DNA from 2 places in the Bacillus sp. OTU2372 genome. Region 2 is predicted to be linked to the other one. Evidence: riboswitches for the same ligand, from Rfam matches in the RefSeq annotation. Region 2 holds a riboswitch; the other holds the start of a gene.
The links. A riboswitch is a leader RNA that binds a small molecule or an ion and turns the genes downstream of it on or off. The one in region 2 is predicted to bind glycine.
Positions count from the first base shown of each region.

Region 1 (7,278 bases), on a different contig from region 2:
ATCTTCTGGATGGAAGGGTTGCTAGAAAATTAAAAGTGAACAGTGAATTTGGCGTAGAATTGGATTCTTTGGCTGATATTGTTAGTTTTGGCGTTGCTCCTGCACTTTTATTCCATTCAATCGCAGCCCCTTCCCTTTTAACTTCGCTAGCATTTATCCTTTTCCCAACCATGGGGGCATTAAGATTGGCTAAGTTTAGTGTTAAACCAACCATTGGGTATTTTAAAGGATTACCTATTCCAGCTGCCGGATTGCCATTGGCTGGTATGGGGTTCTTTTTATATAGCAATGCATGGATTACCTTAATTCTCGCTCTTTTAATGGTAAGTCCCATTAGAGTAAAAAAGCTTTAATTTTATCTCCCTTATAAAAAAGCTAGTAACCTTTTCGAAAGGGTTTAGCTTTTTTATTTTATCCATAAACCTTTTGGTTCTCTTAAAACATGATTAAGAATTCATTAACATAGAAAATGAATGCATTTATCATGATAAATTGTATGTAGATTTATAGATGGAAGAGTTCTTAAACGTTAGTTTCTTTTTTTAACAGATGGGGGCATTTTTATGTCATACTTAATAACTTTATTTGAACAGCACAGTTATCTAATTCTATTTTTAGGAATCTTTCTAGAACTCATGGCTCTGCCTATTTCAGGTGAATTTTTAATGAGCTACGCTGGCTATTGTGTATTTCAGGGAAAAATGAATTATATTTTGGCACTCTTCACAGTCTTTGTTTCAGGTGGTGTTGGTATTACCGTAACGTATTGGATTGGTAAGGCAGGAGGATATAAACTAATTGAAAAATACGGGAAGTATATTCACCTAGGACCAGAAAGATATAAAAAAACAGCCGCATGGTTTGAACGATCAGGCAGTAAATTGTTGGTCTTTGCTTATTTCATTCCAGGAATTAGACATTTCACAGGTTATATTTCAGGGATTTCTAAAATGCCTTTTCGCAAATTTATTCTACCTGCATATACAGGTTCATTTTTATGGGGATTTTGTTTTATTACTCTTGGAAAAGTATTGGGACCTCGCTGGGAGGTTTTTCATCAAGCTGCAAGTAAGTATTTCATAATTTTTATTATTGGATTAGCGGTATTAATAGTTGGGTATTTGGCTTATCGGTTTTATAAAGTTCCAATTAAAAACTTATTTATTGTTTTAATTAAATGGTTAACGAATCGACTAAAAACTATAAGAAAAACTGAATTCTTTCTCATTTCTCTCACTTTAGTTTTAATCGGTATGGTGATCTTGATGCTGGGAATGGCTCAAGACTATTTATATAATGAGTTTACTCAGTTTAATGAAATTGCTAAATATATCGTCAAATCAGCCGTTTATATGTACTGGATGAAAGGATTTTTCGTATTTCAAACCCCAATGGCGATTGCGTCCATCATCGCCATAACCATCATCCGGATTTGGAGTAAGGGTCGGAACAGAGTGTTAGAGTATCTTCTACTCATCGTGTCCATTTTAGGGGCAAGGTTGTTTCATCAATCAGTTATACAGATTTTTACCTATCTCCAATCCATAGGGTTCGTTGGGAAATTTCATTCCGCAAATTTTCCTGATATAAATGCTACTATAATAATTATTATTTATGGAACATGCTTATTCTTACTTGTCCGTCATTCGAAAAAAAATTATATTTCCATAATCGTTCCTTTATTTGGGTTACTATTATTGATGGGGGTAACGATTGTAAATATTGCAACGACTGATTTACTTCCAAGTGATATTTTAGGTGGATATGTATATGGAAGTGTCTGGATATTTTTTAACTTCTTGTTGTTTGAAATGTTACGACTTGTATTGGAAAAGTATTGATTGGAAAATGGGGAATAAGGAGCAAAATGATTTACAGAAGAGGGGGATGAGCAGGAAGTGAAAACACATATACTCATAATAGAGGATGAAACTCAGATTGCTCGCGTCTTAAAAGTGGAATTAGAGTATGAGGGTTATCAAGTAACAGTAGAACATGACGGTAAAGCAGGATTAGAAACCGCTTTGCATTCCGAGTTTGACTTAATTTTGTTAGATGTTATGTTACCAGGGTTAAGTGGAATCGAGGTACTAAGGAGATTAAGAAAGGAAAACAGAAAGATTCCTGTTATTCTTTTAACAGCTCGTAATACTACATTTGATAAAGTAGCGGGATTGGATCAGGGAGCTAATGACTATGTAACAAAACCTTATGAAATTGAAGAATTATTAGCCCGAATACGTGCCATTATTCGCAATTATCCTAATAAAGTAGAATCAAAGAAAGAAGAGTCCTTATTGACCGTAGCCGACCTGATCATAAATCTGGATTCACGAGAAGTAATAAGGAATGGAAAAACGATTTCGTTAACACCGAAGGAATACGACTTCTTGGTTTATTTAGTAATGAACAAAAATAAAGTAGTTACACGGGAGAATATCATATTAAACGTTTGGGGATATGAATATGAGGGCGAAACCAACGTAATTGATGTCTTTATAACACACCTAAGGAGAAAAATGGATGAAGGTTTTCCTACCCATCTAATCACCACCGTTAGAGGGGTTGGTTTTACTATAAAGGAGAAAACGGATGAAGATCACGACTAAGATTAATCTTTTAACAACGGTCTGGATGCTTTGCATCTTAATGCTCATTAATTTTGTGGTCTACTTTTTATTTATGAAAACGACAGTAAATATGGAAGAAAATGTCCTTTTTCAAAAGGCAGAAGATATTGTAACAGACATCCATCCAAATTCATCCTCTAGTTATGTTGAGTTAAAATTAAAAGATTATTTAACCGACCATTCCTATATTAGGATCATACAACCGAAAAACAAGGTGATTCATGAAGTAACCAATGATCAGAAGCTCTTAAAAAAAATTAAGGGAAAATACACGAAGTCAAAGCAGTCACAAACACGGTTGATTTCGGCAGAAAATGGGGAAGAAGAAGTATTAGTTGTTAGAATCCCGATTAAAAAGGGAAACTTTGGGAGCTTGGAAATTGGTGAACGGTTAACAGGTCTAGAAACGAGAAAAGAACTCCTTCGTGGGATTTTAGGGTTTTGTACCATTTTAGCAACTATTTTGTCCTTACTTGGAGGTAGATGGTTAGCTAGTATGATCATGAGACCCATTTCTAATATGATAAAAACCATGGAGGAGATTGAAAAGAGCGGTGTGCCTAAAAAGATAATTATACAAAATGAAACCAGGGATGAACTGCAAATAATGGCAAGTACATTTAATCGGATGATCGATAGGCTCCAAGAAAATTTGGCGAAGCAATCACAGTTTGTTTCTGATGCATCACATGAATTAAAAACGCCTCTAACCATCATTAAAAGTTATGCAAATATATTAAGAAGGCAGGGGTTAGAAAATAAAGATATGGCCGAAGAAGCCATCCACGCCATTCATTCAGAGGCAACCAGAATACAAAAAATGACTGAAACTTTTCTAGACCTAACTAACTTAGAGAAAGAAAATGTATTAGAAAGGAATAAAGTTGATTTAGTATCTCTATCCGAAAGCATTCTAAAACAACTTAAAGATGTATATAAAAGAGAAATAATACTGCATTTTGAGGGAAATCCAATCACTATTTTTGCAGATGAATTAAAGATAAAGCAGGTAATTATTATTTTGATTGATAATGCGATTAAATATAGCAATGACAAAATTGAAGTCTTCTTAAAAAGGAACCAACAACATGCCAAAATCCTTATAAAAGATTATGGTATTGGGATCCCAGAGAAAGAAATAGTTAATATTTTTGAACGGTTTTACAGAGTGGATAAAGCAAGAAGCCGAGAAACGGGAGGCCATGGATTGGGTCTCCATATTGCCAAAAGTATTATAAAACTTCATAAAGGCGACATTAAAATTAAAAGCAAAGAAGGATTAGGGACTACAGTTGAATTGTTTTTACCCATTAACAATGAAAATGTTGAAGATTAATGTTCTTTAATACCAATATAAAAGTGAAGAAGTTCGACTAATCCGGAAGAATAGGTAAAGATAAATTAATTGTGGATTTGCACTACTGCAATATATGGCTAATTACTGTTTTAACATCCATTTTCTATAAAGTTATTAGAGGTGAATTATGGAATCTGAGAGACAATCTAAAAAGCAATTTTTTGGATTAAATTCAGTGATCTTTGTCCTTGGTATGGTTAGTCTTCTGACGGACCTTTCGAGTCAGATGATTGTTCCTATCCTTCCACTATATTTAACTTCCATATTACATGTACAATTAGGTACTGTGGGTATTATCGAAGGGATAGCTGAGAGCACATCAAGCATTTTGAAGTTTTTCTCAGGGTGGATTTCTGACCGATTTGGCAAAAGAAAATGGTTAATGGTTGGAGGTTATGGACTATCCAATCTGATTAAACCTTTTTTCGCATTATCAGCAACCTGGGGTCAAGTTCTCTTTATTCGGTTTGCTGACCGTTTTGGTAAAGGGATTCGTACATCACCAAGAGATGCCATCCTTGCCGATACCACTACAAAAGAAGAACGTGGAAAAGCATTTGGATTCAGAAGGTCAATGGATACGCTAGGTGCAGCTCTTGGACCTTTTGTAACCTACTTAATTCTTACTCTATGGAATGGCAGTTATCAGGCTGTATTTTGGTTATCTGCAATCCCTGGGTTAATTGCAACTTTGCTCCTGATCATCTTCTTAAAAGAAAAAAGAAAATCAATAAAAACACCAAGCAATGTAAAGTTGTTACCTAAGATTAGCTTCAAGGGGCTTAGTTCGCGTTTTGTGTTGTTCACACTCATAACTACATTATTTACCATAGGGAACTTCTCTGATGCATTCCTAATCTTACGAGCGAAGGACGTTGGCATGGCTGCCGAATATATCCCACTCACTTATTTTGCATACAACATCATTACAAGTTTATTTTCTACTCCATTTGGTATGCTTTCTGACCGTATCGGTCGCCGACCAGTTTTGATTACAGGTTATGTAATGTTTGCACTCATTTATCTCGGCTTTGGTCTGGTACATACTGTCTTTGGGATTTGGATATTATTCTTTATTTACGGGTTGTACTACGCGACTACTGAAGGAATTCAAAAGGCTTATGTAGCAGATATGGTACCAGAAGGACAACGTGGGATGGCAATGGGAACATTTAATGCATTAACTGGTATAGCTACATTGCCAGCAAGCGTAATGGCAGGTTTTTTGTGGCAATCATTTGGTGCTTTTACTGCTTTTGGCGTAAGTAGTTTACTGGCAATTATTTCAGCATTGCTAATGTTCATCCTTCGTATATAACAAAGCATAGTTAAGTTTTAATTGTAAACATATTACATTTATTCCTATGGTAATATACTTTTTCGGAATAATTAATAAATTCTGAATATTTAATTGACATCATCCTTTCCATAGAGTAGTATGTAAATGAAATGTATGATAGCGGATGAATATTGTGGGAGAGACCAAACGTATTGTTTGGCACCGAAGGAGCAAGTCCCCAAAAAATGGGGAACAATCTCTCAGGTAAAAGGACCATAATAGGACGCGTCTCTGGAGAGAGCCATGGGCCACCAAAGGAGTTAAACTCTCAGGTAAAAGGACAGAGGAAAGATTAGAGAAAATCTATCTTCCCTCTGTCCTTTTTTTGTTTGGGAAAGATAGTACACACGGAAAAAGGAGGATTGTGCTATGAAATCTATTGAGGAATGAGACTATGGGGACCTGCTAAGAACAAGCTGATCCTATTAATTTTATTTGAATTGTAAGCGCTTTTTTAGTTGTAGAATTAACCGGTAATATTATCTTAAACTTTTTTTGGGATATTAATTTGCATTTAGTTTGATTTAAATTCTTTAAAAATAGATTTAAAACGAAAAAAATTGTAAACATCCTAGAAAAGTAGAGGGGGAAATCGAATGCAGGAACAAAAATTGGAAAGAGGCCTAAAAAACAGGCATGTACAACTAATCGCTATTGGTGGAGCAATCGGAACGGGATTATTTCTTGGTGCAGGAAAATCGATTCATTTAGCAGGACCATCGATTTTATTTGCTTATATGATTACGGGGGCCATATGCTTTTTAATCATGCGCGCACTTGGCGAACTTCTCTTAACCAATTTAAACTATCATTCTTTTGTTGACTTTGTAAGAGACTATTTAGGTAATATGGCAGCCTTTGTAACTGGCTGGACCTACTGGTTCTGCTGGATTTCCATTGCTATGGCTGACTTAACAGCAGTTGGTCTCTACACCCAATATTGGCTTCCTAATGTACCGCAGTGGATGCCAGGATTAATTGCCCTTGTGATTTTGTTAATTATGAACCTTACAACCGTTAAACTTTTTGGTGAAATGGAATTTTGGTTTGCCTTAATAAAAGTCATCGCTATTCTGGGACTAATTTTTATCGGTATTGTCATGATTGTAAAAGGCTTTTCTACAAATTCAGGTCCATCTAGTTTCACGAATTTATGGAGCCACGGCGGCATGTTCCCGAATGGCATAAATGGGTTTATTCTCTCATTCCAGATGGTAGTGTTTGCATTTACAGGGATCGAACTAGTAGGACTTACAGCAGGCGAAACAAAAGACCCTGAAAAAGTTATTCCAAAGGCAATCAATAATATCCCAATTCGGGTATTTATTTTCTACCTTGGCGCATTGTTTGTCATTATGAGTATTTATCCATGGAACGCGATAAACCCGGCGAAAAGTCCATTTGTCCAAGTCTTCGTAGCAGTTGGTATCGCAGCAGCTGCCGGAATTGTTAATTTTGTCGTACTTACATCCGCTGCTTCGGCATGTAATAGCGCCGTTTTTAGTACAAGCCGGATGGTATACTCACTTGCCAAAGATAAAAATGCACCTGAATCATTTGCAAAACTTACTTCACGAAAAGTACCTTCAAATGCATTGTTCTTTTCAACTGTAGTTATTCTTATTGCAGTTATTTTGAACTATGTCATGCCGGAAGGCGTATTTACACTCATTACAAGTATATCTACAGTATGTTTCATCTTTATTTGGGGAATTACTGCCATCAGCCATTTAAAATACCGTAAAACAAGACCCGATCTGGCGAAGGTCAACCAATTTAAATTGCCGCTTTATCCATTTTCGAATTATCTGATCCTTGCTTTCCTAGCTTTCGTTCTTGTCGTGCTTGCTCTTGCTGAAGATACTCGTATTGCCTTGTTTGTAACTCCAGTCTGGTTTATTGTGCTAATTGCCATTTATAAGATTCGGACCATGAATACTAACGAGGTTGAT
Region 1 is NZ_JASATK010000019.1:102,352-109,629, reverse strand. Features, by position in the region: gene pssA (CDP-diacylglycerol--serine O-phosphatidyltransferase) at 1-353, shown strand, start outside; gene AAHB15_RS22975 (DedA family protein) at 564-1,841, shown strand; gene AAHB15_RS22970 (response regulator transcription factor) at 1,899-2,609, shown strand; gene AAHB15_RS22965 (sensor histidine kinase) at 2,593-3,966, shown strand; gene AAHB15_RS22960 (MFS transporter) at 4,115-5,305, shown strand; glycine riboswitch at 5,451-5,552, shown strand; glycine riboswitch at 5,556-5,612, shown strand; gene AAHB15_RS22955 (amino acid permease) at 5,923-7,278, shown strand, end outside.
Region 1: linked by a shared signal. The riboswitch ahead of AAHB15_RS22955 (amino acid permease) and the one ahead of AAHB15_RS04750 (amino acid permease) in region 2 are both predicted to bind glycine.

Region 2 (7,278 bases):
CAGTATACTTTTGTACACTATGTAATTAAAAAGTGCGTACTTGTTCGCTTTATATATTTCGCCGATAATAGGTATAAAGAATTAATTAGGAAGAGGGGATCAAATGCAATTAAGAGTCTCAGCGGTTCAATATTATCTCCACACGATTCACTCCTTTGAAGAATTTTCCAATCAAGTGGAGCATTATATAAAAACAGCAGAAGAATTTGGATCCGATTTTATTGTATTTCCTGAGTTTTTCACGACTCAGCTCATGTCAATTGGTAACGCTAATGGGGAAGCGTTGACCATCCAAGAATTACCGGACTTTACTGAACAATACCGTTTTTTATTTACTAATTTAGCTCAGGCATACAAGATGCACATTGTTGGTGGAACCCATGTGATTCGTAAGGGAGATCGACTATATAATGTTGCGCATTTGTTTTACCCAGATGGCAGGGTGGCAGAACAGGCAAAACTTCATATTACCCCAACAGAAGTAAATGAGTGGAATATGAGTGCCGGCGATGCATTAGAGGTTTTTGAAACAGAAAAAGGGAAAATCGCTATGTTAACGTGTTATGACATTGAATTCCCAGAAATCGTTCGAATGGCAAAGGCGAAAGGAGCAGATGTCATTTTCTGTCCATCATGTACGGATGACCGCCATGGTTTCCATCGGGTCCGCTATACTAGTCATGCCAGAGCGATTGAAAATCAAGTCTATGTCGTAACTACTGGTACCGTCGGTTCGTTGCCAACCGTTGATTTTATGCGTGCAAATTTTGGACAGGCTGCAGTCATCACACCTAATGATATCCCATTCCCTCCACAAGGCATCATGGTAGAAGGGGAGATTAACCAGGATATGATTGTCACTGCAGATCTGAATTTAGAGCTATTATATCAGGTACGTGAAAAGGGTTCTGTTACAACCTGGCGTGACCGACGTACAGATTTTTACCCGAATTGGGAAACCGATAGGCTTGTTCTCAGTTAGAAATGGAGGGGCACAATGTATCGAAAAGAATTTTTTGTTTTCGACCAAGAAAAACCTGTTCCAGTTGAAGAATGGAGCAGGTACTAAAATAAATTTAATTTACTATTGTACCCAAATTAAAGGGTGCATTTTTTTGTATGTTTTTTTTTATGAATATTCTGTGAACAAAACTTTTCATCTACTCTCACCAGCCGTTGTTACAAGCATATCATGTATCAAGGTGGTGATAAAAAATGACATTTACACTTTCAGATTGGATGCTTTATACAATGTGGGCCGTTTTTGGACTAATGATTCTTGATCTTTTATTAGGATTTTTAAAATCATTCTGGAAAGGCACGCTAACTTCAGATTTTATTTTAGGTTACTTGAAGGATCTTTTATATTATGTTATTCCATTGAACTTCCTCATCTCCATGTTCCCGATTGATCCTACTGGGTGGATATTAATAGCATTCTTTTTCGTGGGCGGCCTTGGCGTTGCAATTAAGTATTTATTAGACATTATAAAAAAATTTAAATAATCCCCGTTAGAAAACCTTCCATGCCTATTGGAGGGTTTTTTAAATAATGTCACTACAGGGAGAAAATCTATGTAAATCAACCAATAAATTTACCTTTTACCAATAGGTATGACTTACGATAAATAAGAATAAATATCAGTATTCTAGATTAAAAATCTGTGGTGCTCCACCAGTAAATCGGCACCAATCAAGCGGATTGTTTGTAAAATTTTTGCAATATTCAGAAAGGATTGTGGGGCCATGAGGAAATATCGGTGGGTAAAGTGGCGGAAAATCATCCTCTGGGCCGCAGCTGTCGTCATTATAAGTATATATTTGCTTAATAGTGGACCGACAGTTTGGGGTGTCGTGATCAGTATTGTCAGTTTGTTACTGCAGTTGCTCTTTGCCATGCTGTTCATGATTATCCAGTTTGTTGCCCTATTCTGGTTCCTTGCTCGCGGCAGGACCTATTGGATCCTGCCAGGAGAAACGGGCTCCTCCTGGGACGATTACCGGGGAAACCCAGAGATTGTCGAAAATGCGAAACGCATTGTTACCCTTTTAAAGGGAGTAAAAGAGTTTAAGGAGATGGGTGGTGAGGCCATCCGCGGATTACTGCTATGTGGACCGCCAGGGACTGGGAAATCCTACCTTGCCCAAGTAATTGCAAATGAAGCCCAAGTTCCTTTTGCTTACGCCTCTGCACCTAGTTTTCAAAATATGTTCTTTGGTGTTGGAAACCTTAAAGTAATGGGGCTTTATAAAAAGGCCCGTAAGCTCGCAAAAGTGTATGGTGCTTGTATTATTTTTATAGATGAAATTGACGCCATCGGAATGAGCCGTCAGGCAGGAGGCGGAGCAGGAGGAATGATGGGCGGACTCATGGGAATGGGTGGTTCGGGTCTGCTAAATGAACTGCTCTTACAAATGGACCCGCCAAATATCGATAACGGCTGGTTCTCCAAGTTGCTTCGGTCAATTGGTCTTCGAAAAAAGAAGGCGGACCGGCCTGCAGTCTTAACGGTTGGTGCAACCAACCTTCCCGATGTACTTGATCAAGCCTTGCTTCGGCCTGGGCGTTTTGACCGAAAACTCTGGGTGGATTCTCCTGACTACGATGGTCGGATCGATGTTTTCCAATACTACCTTGAAAAGGTAAAAAGGGACTCTTCTATTACCCCTGAGCGGGCGGCACTTGATACGATTGGTTATTCTCCAGCACAAATTAAACACATTGTAAACGAGGCAGTCGTGATTGCCCATCAACGGGGAGCTCAGGTTGCTAGTTATGAAGATTTCCGTGCTGCGATGGAGACATATGAATGGGGGCTAAAACAGCCGCTTAGGTCCATGAGTGAGGATGAAAAAAGAAATGTTGCCTATCATGAGGCCGGTCATGCGGTTGCACAGTTTCTCCTAAAGCCTCATGAACGAGTATGGAAAGTGACCATTATCCGCAGGGGTGGTGCCCTAGGACTCGCAGCTACGAAACCAACGCATGAACGATATAATCGGACCGACAAAGAGATCCTAGCAGAAATACAAGTTTGTTTGGCAGCACGTGCGGTGGAAGAAGAGTTTTTAAATAAAAAATTAAATGGGGTTACTTCTGATTTGAGGCAGGCAACAGAGCTTGCAGGCGCTTATCTAGGGATAGTCGGCATGGGTGAAGAATTATTCAGCTGGCTCGCGGTCGGTTCACGTTCGGACGGACTGAGAGCACTGCGATCCAAAATCAATGAACTCTTAAAGTCAGAGATGACCAAAGTTAAGAAGCTTGTAAATGATAATGCTGACTTTGTCCACCGGATTGCCGAGGAGCTCCTGAAGCGTGGCGATTTAACAGGCGAAGAGATAGAGCAAATCTATGTCGGGCTGTATGGCCAAAGTCGTGCAGAAGTCCTAGAGTCACAGAGTCAAGTTTTATTAGATTCATCTGATAAGGACAAAAACGATTAAAAAAGTATAGGAAGTGTCTTCAATAGGGGGTCTTGAGGACAAAACTCTTCGAGAAACCGGAGGAAGTGCTTTCAACAAGGTTTGTTGAGGACAAAACCTATTAACAAACCTGCAGAAATATTCTCAATCAAATCTCAATAAAATGGATGGTGTTACTTACCATCCATTTTTGTTCTTTAGTAACGTTAAGAAAGTTAATTCTAATATTCTACCATCATTTTTACATACTATGTCCATGTATTAAAGCTCGGAGTATTAGCCACCTGTCCATCCGTGATTTCGCAAGTTTCAATACTTGAAAAATGGCCATTTTAACGGTACATAAATTTATTTGTTGACAAATAGAACTAATACTACTAAAATTATAAATTATTCAACGATAGTTTAGTTTCTGAGTATGAATGCTAAATAATCATTCATTACTTTACAAATTAAATATTTAGCAAGCTATGATTGCTATGGATCACACTATAGCAGGAGCAGCTTCTGGAGAGACCGCGTGACAAGCGGCGCCGAAGGGTTCACAATCTCAGGCAAAAGGACAGAAGAGTACGAAGACTATTTATTATTCTACCACAAAAGAGTAATAGATATTATTTGTTATTCTTTCGCCCTGAAGAGATTGGAGAAATTCCAATCTCTTTTTTAATTGGTTCACTTCTTGTTCATGATTTCACATGCACAAGAAGAATTATTACTACCATTAGGGGGAGTTTCAAGTGGCACAACAAGAATTAAAGAGGGATTTAAAGAACCGTCACGTACAATTGATTGCGATTGGCGGAACGATTGGAACAGGTTTATTCTTAGGATCAGGAAGGGCGATCCAGTTAGCAGGCCCATCAATTATGTTTGCCTATGTAATTGTGGGCATCGCCTGTTTCTTTGTTATGAGGGCTTTAGGAGAACTGCTTCTATCAAAGTCGGGTTATACATCTTTTACAGACATTGCTGAGGACTATATCGGACCATGGGCAGGATTTGTAACTGGATGGACGTATTGGTTTTGTTGGATCATGACCGCTATGGCTGATATCATTGCCGTTGGTGTATATGTTCAATATTGGTTTGATATCCCGCAGTGGGTTCCAGCCATCGTCTGTTTAGTTCTATTATTAGGGCTTAATCTATTAACGGTAAAACTATTTGGAGAGTTAGAGTTTTGGTTTGCCTTAATAAAAGTCATCACGATTCTGGCTTTAATTGGAATAGGAGTTATCTTATTAGTAATAGGATTCAAAACAGATGTGGCAACCGTTTCTGTAAAAAATATTTGGGAATATGGCGGTCTTTTTCCACACGGTGTTTCAGGTTTCTTACTATCTTTCCAAATGGTAGTCTTTGCCTATGTCGGCGTTGAATTAGTGGGTGTATCAGCGGCAGAAACAGCCAATCCTCAAAAAAATATCCCGTCAGCGATTAATAAAATTCCGTTAAGAATTCTCTTTTTCTATGTGGGAGCACTGTTCATTCTTTTATGTATCAACCCATGGACACAGTTAAATGCTGATAACAGTCCTTTTGTAAAAACGTTTAGTCTGGTGGGTATACCGATTGCAGCAGGAATAATAAATTTCGTTGTGTTAACATCAGCGGCATCTGCCTGTAACAGTGGTTTGTTTTCGACGAGCCGAATCTTATATAATTTAAGCTCTAAAGCCCAAGGCCCAGCCCCATTTTCTAAATTAAATAAAAATCATGTACCAAGTAACGCATTATTGGTCTCAGCACTTGTTTTATCAGTCGGAGCCCTTTTAAGCAAGCTGATTCCTGAACAAGCTTTTGGCATTGTGACAACGATCAGTGCAATTTGTTTTATTTGGGTTTGGGGCATTATCTTAGTTTGTCATTTACGATATCGGAAATTACGTCCAGACCTGCGAAAAAAATCGACTTTTAAAGCTCCATTTACGCCGTTTATTAATTATGCAGTCTTAGCGTTATTTGTTTTTATTCTAATTGTTATGTTGTTTGCTGAATCAACTCGGACAGCTTTATTATTGACACCGATATGGTTTATTCTTTTATTTATATTGTACTCTTTTAAAAGAAACAAGGACAAGAACATAAGAATATCTGCCTAATAGTTAAAAAATACAAAAAAGAACTAACCCACACAGATATGAGTGGGTTAGTTCTTTTTTTAAGAAAATAGTTTATTTTTTTGTTCGTTAAAAAGGAAAAAGGAAAAATATGTAGAAATATTAATATAATGGAAGGCTGGGTGTAACACAGAAAACTAGATTGTAATATTGCTAACAAATTTGTAATGTGGATATGCCAGCCAACATAAGATACACGGATTAGTCAATTTAATTGGGGTGTTGGGGGGATCAAATTTGCAAAGAAAATGGTTGATTTTTATTAGTTTGGCTTTTCTTTTGTTGTTTAGCTTATGTTTTGGTGTACCCTCTAGTTCGGCGGCTACTGTCAACAAGTTTATTATCATTAACAAAGCAAACAACCGCCTGGCTTATTATGAAAACGGCGTCTTGAAAAAACAATTTAAAGTAGGAACAGGACGAAGTAGTTCCTTAACGCCTGAAGGCAAATTCAAAATTGTTAACAAAATTGTTAACCGTCCATACTACACGGGACACATCCCAGGAGGAGATCCTCGCAACCCGCTAGGCAATCGCTGGCTTGGTTTAAATGCCCGCGGAACGTGGGGAACAACATATGCAATTCATGGAAACAACAACCCAAGTTCTATTGGCGGGTATGTGAGCAGCGGCTGTGTACGGATGTACGATAATGAGGTAGAGTGGCTATTCAATCAGGTCCCAGTGAATACTCCGGTTGTTATTACCACTTCGAATAGTTCATTCGATGCGATTGCTGTAGCCAATGGATTGAAAGGTGGGAAAAGTACACCTACTGTCCCTGTAACTACAATCGGGGAAACTCTTAAAAAAGGAAGCAGGGGACCTGAAGTAGTCACACTTCAGAAGAAGCTGACATCTCTTGGATACAGCACCAAAGGGATTGATGGCATCTTTGGAGCAAACACCGATAGCGCAGTCCGAAACTTTCAAAGAGCCCATCACCTGCAAGTAGATGGCGTTGTAGGACCAAATACGAGAAAAGCCCTTGGACTATAACAGTCATTCATTTTCTAAGCTGCTCAGTTTTGCTGAGCGGCTTTTTCATATTCAATCTATACAAAAAAATAGAGGATTACCAAAGAATTAATCTTTTGGGAATCCTCTATCTAATTAATGATATTTTATTTTTGTATCTGAGCCCGTTTTACAAAGAATACTAAAACTAGGGCTATAAAGGCAATAATGGTAGCGACAATAAATGCATCATTAATCCCATCTATTGTGGTTTGTTTCATGACTTGCCCATAAAGCACATAGGTAGTTAGTTGTTTACCAGCGGCAGCCGGCATGTGTGTTAACGCTGCTAAGCCTTGACTAAGCTGTGAAAATTGACCTGCGATGAATGGATTCGCACTAGTCATTGTACTAATATATTCACCATAATGCACCCCTGACCTTGATGTCATAACGGTAACAAGGAAGGCAGTTCCAATACTTCCAGCAATTTGCCTTGCCGTATTGGATGCAGCCGTACCGTGTGCCCCTAGGTGACGAGGTAATTGGTTAAGACCTTCAGTCATAATCGTCATCATAATGAATGACATACCAAACATCCTAAATACATAAAGGAGAAGGAGATGGGTATAGCTTGTTGTCATACTTAATTTAGTAAATTGCCATGTTGTAATAACCGTTATGGTTAAGCCGATGACACCAAGCCATCTTGCACCGATTTTATCAAAAAGTGCACCTGAGATTGGCGACATAATTCCCATTATAATCGCAC
Region 2 is NZ_JASATK010000001.1:1,002,625-1,009,902, forward strand. Features, by position in the region: gene AAHB15_RS04735 (carbon-nitrogen hydrolase family protein) at 104-982, shown strand; gene AAHB15_RS04740 (hypothetical protein) at 1,216-1,506, shown strand; gene AAHB15_RS04745 (AAA family ATPase) at 1,747-3,447, shown strand; glycine riboswitch at 3,924-4,002, shown strand; gene AAHB15_RS04750 (amino acid permease) at 4,167-5,531, shown strand; gene AAHB15_RS04755 (L,D-transpeptidase family protein) at 5,787-6,548, shown strand; gene AAHB15_RS04760 (DHA2 family efflux MFS transporter permease subunit) at 6,674-7,278, opposite strand, start outside.